One region of the Streptomyces deserti genome, then DNA from elsewhere that is predicted to be linked to it. Evidence: riboswitches for the same ligand, from Rfam matches in the RefSeq annotation. Region 1 holds a riboswitch; the other holds the start of a gene.
What was found. Region 1 has a riboswitch for S-adenosylmethionine ahead of ACYVMZ_RS01450 (aminotransferase class V-fold PLP-dependent enzyme). Riboswitches for the same ligand answer to the same signal wherever they lie in the genome.
Positions count from the first base shown of each region.

Region 2: it holds a riboswitch for S-adenosylmethionine, as region 1 does, so the genes downstream of both, thrC (threonine synthase) here and ACYVMZ_RS01450 (aminotransferase class V-fold PLP-dependent enzyme) in region 1, are expected to answer to the same signal.

Region 1 covers NZ_BAAGRZ010000001.1:310,235-313,607, reverse strand. The annotation lists gene qcrB (cytochrome bc1 complex cytochrome b subunit) at 1-38, shown strand, start outside; gene trpD (anthranilate phosphoribosyltransferase) at 164-1,228, shown strand; SAM riboswitch class IV at 1,305-1,421, shown strand; gene ACYVMZ_RS01450 (aminotransferase class V-fold PLP-dependent enzyme) at 1,551-2,945, shown strand; gene ACYVMZ_RS01445 (glycerate kinase) at 2,873-3,373, opposite strand, start outside.
Region 2 covers NZ_BAAGRZ010000012.1:156,835-160,207, reverse strand. The annotation lists gene ACYVMZ_RS21420 (MoaD/ThiS family protein) at 150-425, opposite strand; gene thrC (threonine synthase) at 422-1,723, opposite strand; SAM riboswitch class I at 1,742-1,897, opposite strand; gene ACYVMZ_RS21410 (glucosyl-3-phosphoglycerate synthase) at 2,057-3,001, shown strand; gene ACYVMZ_RS21405 (alpha,alpha-trehalose-phosphate synthase (UDP-forming)) at 3,107-3,373, shown strand, end outside.

The DNA of each region.
Region 1 (3,373 bases):
AGTACAGGGAGATCACGAGCGGCCACGGCCACCACTGATCACTGCGTTCGCCACGCCACGGCGAAGGGCCCCGTCCGGTGTTCGGACGGGGCCCTTCGCCGTGCTCCCGGCTGGATAGGGTGGGAACCACACCGACGTGTTCCACGACGACCAGGAGCGGCTGATGAGCGCTGTGACCCCCGCTGGAGGCGACAACGCGGCGGGCCGCACCTGGCCCGCCCTGCTGAACGGCCTGCTGGACGGCCGTGATCTGGCCGCGGACGACACCGCCTGGGCGATGGACCTGATCATGCGCGGCGAGGCGACCGACGCGCAGATCGCCGGCTTCGTGGTGGCGCTGCGGGCCAAGGGCGAGACCGTCGAGGAGATCACCGGTCTCGTCCGGACGATGTACGAGCACGCCAACGTGATCGAGGTGCCCGGGGCCACGGTCGACATCGTCGGCACCGGCGGTGACGGCGCGAAGACCGTCAACATCTCCACCATGTCGGCGATCGTCGTCGCCGGCACGGGCGCGAAGGTCGTCAAGCACGGCAACCGCGCCGCTTCGTCGGCGTCGGGGGCGTCCGACGTCCTGGAGAAGCTGGGCGTCAACCTGAATCTGGACGTGCGGCGGGTCGCCGCCGTCGCCGAGGAGGCGGGCATCACCTTCTGCTTCGCGGTGAAGTTCCACCCGGCACTGCGCCATGTGGCCGCCGCTCGTGGGCAGTTGGGCATCCGGACGACCTTCAACGTCCTCGGTCCGCTGACCAACCCGGCGAAGGTGAAGGCACAGGCGGTCGGCGTCGCCGACCGCCGGATGGCGCCCATCGTCGCGGGTGTCCTCGCCGAGCGCGGCAACTCGTCGCTGGTCTTCCGCGGCGACGACGGCCTCGACGAGCTGACCACCACGGCCACGTCCCGGGTGTGGGTCGTCCGGGACGGCAAGGTCACCGAGGAGACCTTCGACCCGCGGGACGTCGGCCTCGAGCTGGTGCCGGTCGAGGCGCTGCGGGGCGCCGACGCGTCGTACAACGCGGAGGTCGCGCGGCGTCTGCTGGACGGCGAGAAGGGCCCGGTGCGGGACGCCGTACTGCTGAACTCGGCGGCCGCGCTGGTGGCGCTGGAGCCGACGTCGGCGCCGCTGGCCGAGCAGCTGCGGGCCGGGATGGAGAAGGCGGCGGAGTCGATCGACTCGGGGGCCGCCAAGCGGGTCCTGGACCGCTGGGTGGCCGTCAGCAACGCATAGCCTGAGCGGAGGTGGCCGTCCCGCGATCCGGACACGAGTTGCGGGACGGCGATCACCTCACCTAAGTTCCTGACCAGGTCATGAGTGACAGTCATGAGGCCCCGGCCGACTGTCCGGCAACCCTCCGTCCGTGGCGGGGTGCCCCGGGTGAAGACCAGGCCGTAGGCAGCAGGGTCTACGGCAAGCGCGGACCCCTCGCGAAACCAGGGGTCCTGGTCGTCGAGGAGTCTTCCGTGAGCAAGCGAATGCGATAGGGCCGCCGAGCCCCGCCTCCGCACGCCCTTTTTCTCTCCTTTTTCGTATGCCTCACGGGAGTTCAGCCATGTCCGTCTCCACCGCTGCCGTCAACCAGTCCGTTTGTGCCCCGCTGCCCGTTCTGGGGCGGGATGTCACCGTCCCGCTCGTCACCGGTGGCGAGGTCACCTACGCCGCGCTCGACTACGCCGCCAGCGCTCCGGCGCTGCAGCGGGTGTGGGACGACGTGGCGGCGTACGCGCCGTACTACGGCAGCGTGCACCGCGGCGCCGGGTATCTGTCCCAGCTGTCCACCGACCTGTTCGAGAACGCCCGCACAACGGTCGCGGAGTTCCTCGACTGCCGGGAGACGGACCAGGTGGTCTTCACCCGCTCGACGACCGACTCGCTCAATCTCCTGGCCCGCTCGCTCCCCGCCGACTGCCAGGTCTTCGTCTTCGAGACCGAGCACCACGCCTCCCTGCTGCCCTGGAAGAACGCGCAGGTCACCTGCCTCGACGCGCCGCGCACCCCGCGGCAGGCCGTCGCGGCCCTGGAGCGCGCGCTCGCCGACCGCGACCCCTACGGCCCGGCCCTGGTCTGTGTCACCGGCGCCTCCAACGTCACCGGCGAGCTGTGGCCCGTACGGGAGCTCGCGGCGGCCGCCCACGCGCACGGCGCCCGGATCGTGCTCGACGCCGCCCAGCTCGCCCCGCACCACCCGGTGAGCGTCCGGGACCTGGACGTCGACTGGGTCGCCTTCTCCGGGCACAAGCTGTACGCCCCGTTCGGCTCCGGCGTGCTGGCCGGCCGCGCCGACTGGCTGCGCGAGGCCGAGCCGTACCTCGCGGGCGGCGGCGCCAGCCGCAAGGTGACCCGGCGTACGGACGGAGGAGTGGACGTGGAGTGGCACGAGACGGCCGCGCGGCACGAGGCCGGATCGCCCAACGTCATCGGCGCCTACGCCATCGCCTCCGCCTGCAAGGCGCTCACCGAGGCCGGGTTCGAGGCGCTGGCCGCCCGTGAGCAGTACCTGATCCGGAAGGTCAGGGAGGGGCTCGCCGACGTGCCGGCGGTCCGGGTCCTGTCCCTCTTCGGGGACGACTCCCCGCGCGTCGGTGTCATCTCCTTCGTCGTCGACGGCTGGAACAGCTCCCACTTCGCCGCCGCGCTCTCCGCCGAGTACGGCATCGGGGTGCGCGACGGACTGTTCTGCGCCCACCCGCTGGTGCGCACGCTGCTCGGGAGCGACCCGCAGACGCAGGGCGAATGCGGTGCCCCCGAGGCGGCGCCCGGCGAGAAGTCCCTCAACGCGATCCGGGTCAGCTTCGGCGCGGGGACCCCCGACGAGCACGTCGACCGGTTCGTCAGCGCCGTGCGGGAGCTCGTGCGGGACGGGGCGAAGTGGAGCTACCGCACGGAGGACGGGCGGTGCGTGCCGGACACGTCCGCCTCGGCCGTCGGCACGGGCGTCTCCGCCTGACCCGCCGTCCCCGTCGCGGGCACCTCACCGGGAACCACCGGTAGCCGGGCCCCCAGGACGATCATCCGCAGGGCGCGTTCGGTGGCGTCCGTGAGCAGTTCGCTCGCGCGGACCAGCGCCTCGGCCAGGGCCATAGGGGCAGGCAGGATGCCGTGACAGGCGTCCACGCCCGGCACCTCGTGGGCGCCCTCGCCGAGGGTGCCCGCCAGGGCCAGCACCGGGCGTCCGTACAGCTTGGCGCGGCGGGCCACCTCGGCGGGGACCTTGCCGCGCGGCGTCTGGTGGTCCAGGGCGCCCTCGGCGGTGACGACCAGGTCGGCGCGGGCCAGGCGGGCGTCCAGGTCGAGGTGGTCCAGCAGCACGTCGAAGCGGGGCAGGAGCCGGGCGCCCAGGGCGGCGAGGCCGGCGCCCAGGCCGCCGGAGGCTCC
Region 2 (3,373 bases), on a different contig from region 1:
TCAGGGTGCGCGACCAGCGGATCGGCATCGCGTTCCCCAACTGTACCGCGCTCAACCACACTGAATTGCCCCCTCCGCTTCTCTCACGGAGGGGGCAATTCGATGAACGCTCCGTCATTGTCGTTACCCATGGTAACGACGATGTTCGGTCAGCCGCCGGCCACGGCCGGAATGATGGACACTCCCGCACCCGCGGGGGTGGGCGTCTGCAGACCCTGCTCGAAGCGCACGTCGTCGTCGTTGACGTAGACGTTGACGAACCGGCGCAGCTTGCCCTGGTCGTCCAGCACCCGGGCGGCGATGCCGGTGTGGTTCTTCTCCAGGTCGGCGATGACCTCGGCGAGGGTCGCGCCCTCGGCGCTCACCTCGGCCTGGCCGCCGGTGTAGGTGCGCAGGATGGTGGGGATGCGGACGGTCACGCTCATGCGAGGCCAGCCTCTCGGAAGGAGTCCAGGGTCGGGCGGATGGTGGCGGTCAGGCCGGTGCCGGCCACCGCGTCGAGGGTCTTCAGGCCGTCGCCGGTGTTGAGGACGACCGTCGTCAGGGTCGGGTCGAGCAGCCCGTTCTCGATCAGCTTGCGCGTCACGCCCACGGTCACACCGCCGGCGGTCTCCGCGAAGATGCCCTCGGTCCGGGCCAGCAGCTTGATCGCGTCCACCACCTGCTCGTCCGTCACGTCCTCCACGGCACCGCCCGTGCGGCGCGCGATGTCCAGGACGTACGGCCCGTCGGCCGGGTTGCCGATGGCCAGGGACTTGGCGATGGTGTTCGGCTTCTGGGGGCGGACCACGTCGTGGCCGGCCTTGAAGGCGGTCGACACCGGTGAGCAGCCCTCGGCCTGCGCGCCGAAGATCTTGTACGGCTTGTCCTCGACCAGCCCGAGCTTGATCAGCTCCTGCAGGCCCTTGTCGATCTTCGTGAGCTGGGAGCCGGAGGCGATCGGGACGACGATCTGGTCGGGCAGCCGCCAGCCGAGCTGCTCGCAGATCTCGTACGTCAGGGTCTTGGAGCCCTCCGCGTAGTACGGCCGCAGGTTGACGTTGACGAAGCCCCAGCCCTCGCCCGCCGGGTCGCCGATCAGCTCGGAGCAGAAGCGGTTCACGTCGTCGTAGTTGCCCTCGATGCCGACGAGCTCGCCGCCGTAGACGGCGGCCATGACGACCTTGCCCTGCTCCAGGTCGTGCGGGATGAACACGCAGGAGCGGAAGCCGGCGCGGGCGGCGGCGGCGCCGACGGCACCGGCCAGGTTGCCGGTGGAGGAGCAGGACAGGGTGGTGAAGCCGAAGGCGCGGGCGGCCTCCAGGGCCTGGGCGACGACGCGGTCCTTGAAGGAGTGCGTCGGGTTACCGGAGTCGTCCTTCACATACAACCCGCCGGTGACGCCGAGCTCGCGGGCCAGGTTGTCGGCCTGGACGAGCTTGGTCCAGCCGGGGTTGAGGTTCGGCTTGTCGGCCACGTCGGCCGGGACCGGCAGCAGCGGCGCGTAGCGCCAGATGTTCGCGGGGCCCGCCTCGATCCGCTTGCGGAGTTCCTCGGTGTCGGCCGCCGACGTCACCCCGAACTCGTAGGCGATCTCCAGCGGGCCGAAACACTCCTCGCACGCGAAGACCGGTCCAAGGGGTACCCGGTGACCGCACTCCCGGCAGGAGAGAGCTGCGGCGGGGCCCAGGTCGACGGTCCGGGCGGTGGAGTCGGTGGTGCTTGCAACAGTCTGCACAGCCATGTGAGGCGAGGCCCTTTCTCCTCATCTTCCTCACGACGCATCTCGCCGTGAGACGGATTTGGCACCTTCCCTAGCCGGGAGCCTCGCGGAGCGATCAACACTGATCTACGAGAACCGGCTGGAGGGTTGCCGGGGCTTCATCGGGCCGTGTCCCTCTGCCCCTCTGGATGAGCTGTATGCGGTTGTTAACAGCGGCTGACCTCGGACATGCGATGGTCATCCGCGTTGTTCAAGACTGTAACCGACGGCCAGGACAGTTGAGAGAGTCGTCCGAACCGCGAGATGGATCACAGAGCGATCCTCGTGATCCGACACAGTGAGGAGCCGCAGACCGTGCTGGAAGAAGTCGAGCGCTGGCTGAGGACACGCTCCTGGTCCGTGACCGATCGCCCGCTCCACAGGATCCTGGCCGCCAAGCAGCGCACCGGCCAGACGGTCAGCGTCGTGCTGCCCGCGCTGAACGAGGAGGAGACGGTCGGCGACATCGTCGCGATCATCCGTCACGACCTCATGCAGCAGGTTCCTCTGGTCGACGAGATCGTGGTCGTCGACTCGGGGTCGACCGACCGTACCTCCGAGGTGGCCGCCGCCGCGGGCGCGACGGTGGTGCACCGCGACGAGATACTCCCGCGCATCCCGACCGTGCCCGGCAAGGGGGAGGTGCTGTGGCGGTCCCTGCTCGTCACGAGCGGGGACATCGTCTGCTTCATCGACGCCGACCTGAAGGAGTTCTCCTCCGACTTCGTCTCCGGGATCGTGGGCCCGCTGCTCACCGACCCGGACGTCGACCTGGTGAAGGGAATGTACGACCGTCCGCTCGGCGGCACCGCCGGGCAGGGCGGCCGGGTCACCGAGCTGATGGCGCGCCCGCTGCTGAACATGCACTGGCCGCAGCTGGCCGGTTTCGTGCAGCCGCTGGGCGGCGAGTACGCGGCCCGCCGCTCGCTGCTGGAGCAGCTGCCGTTCCCCGTCGGGTACGGCGTGGAGCTGGGCATGCTGGTCGACGCCCTGCACCTGGTGGGGCTGGACGCCCTCGCCCAGGTGGACGTGGGCGTGCGCAAGCACCGGCACCAGGACGGGCAGGCCCTGGGCCGGATGTCCGCCGCGATCTACCGCACCGCCCAGCTGCGGCTGGCCCGCGGCCATCTGATCCGGCCGTCGCTCACCCAGTTCGAGCGGGGCGAGGACGGTTTCGAGCCGCGCACGTACTCCGTGGACACCGAGGAGCGTCCGCCGATGGTGGACATCGCGGAGTACCAGCAGCGCAGGGCGGCGTGAGACACCCGCGTCCGGCTGTCTCGGCGATATCGGCTGTAGGTGATATCGGCCGTATACGGGGGCTCGTACGTTTGAGCGTTTCCGGGCCGGGCTAGGTTGAGGCGTATGGCTTCAACGAACGGTGCTGCGCAGGTACTGGTGGCCTCCAACCGTGGCCCGGTCTCGTACGAGGTGCGCGAGGACGGTTCGCTGCGCGCCAAACGCGGCGGCGGCGGGCTGGTGTCCGGGCTGTCGGCGATCGGTCCGGACGCGGGCGCGCTGTGGGTGTGCTCGGCGCTGTCCGACGGCGACCGGGAGGCGATCCGGCGCGGGGTCGGCGAGGACGGCGTGCGGATGCTGGACATCCCGGCCGACGTGCACGCCGACGCGTAC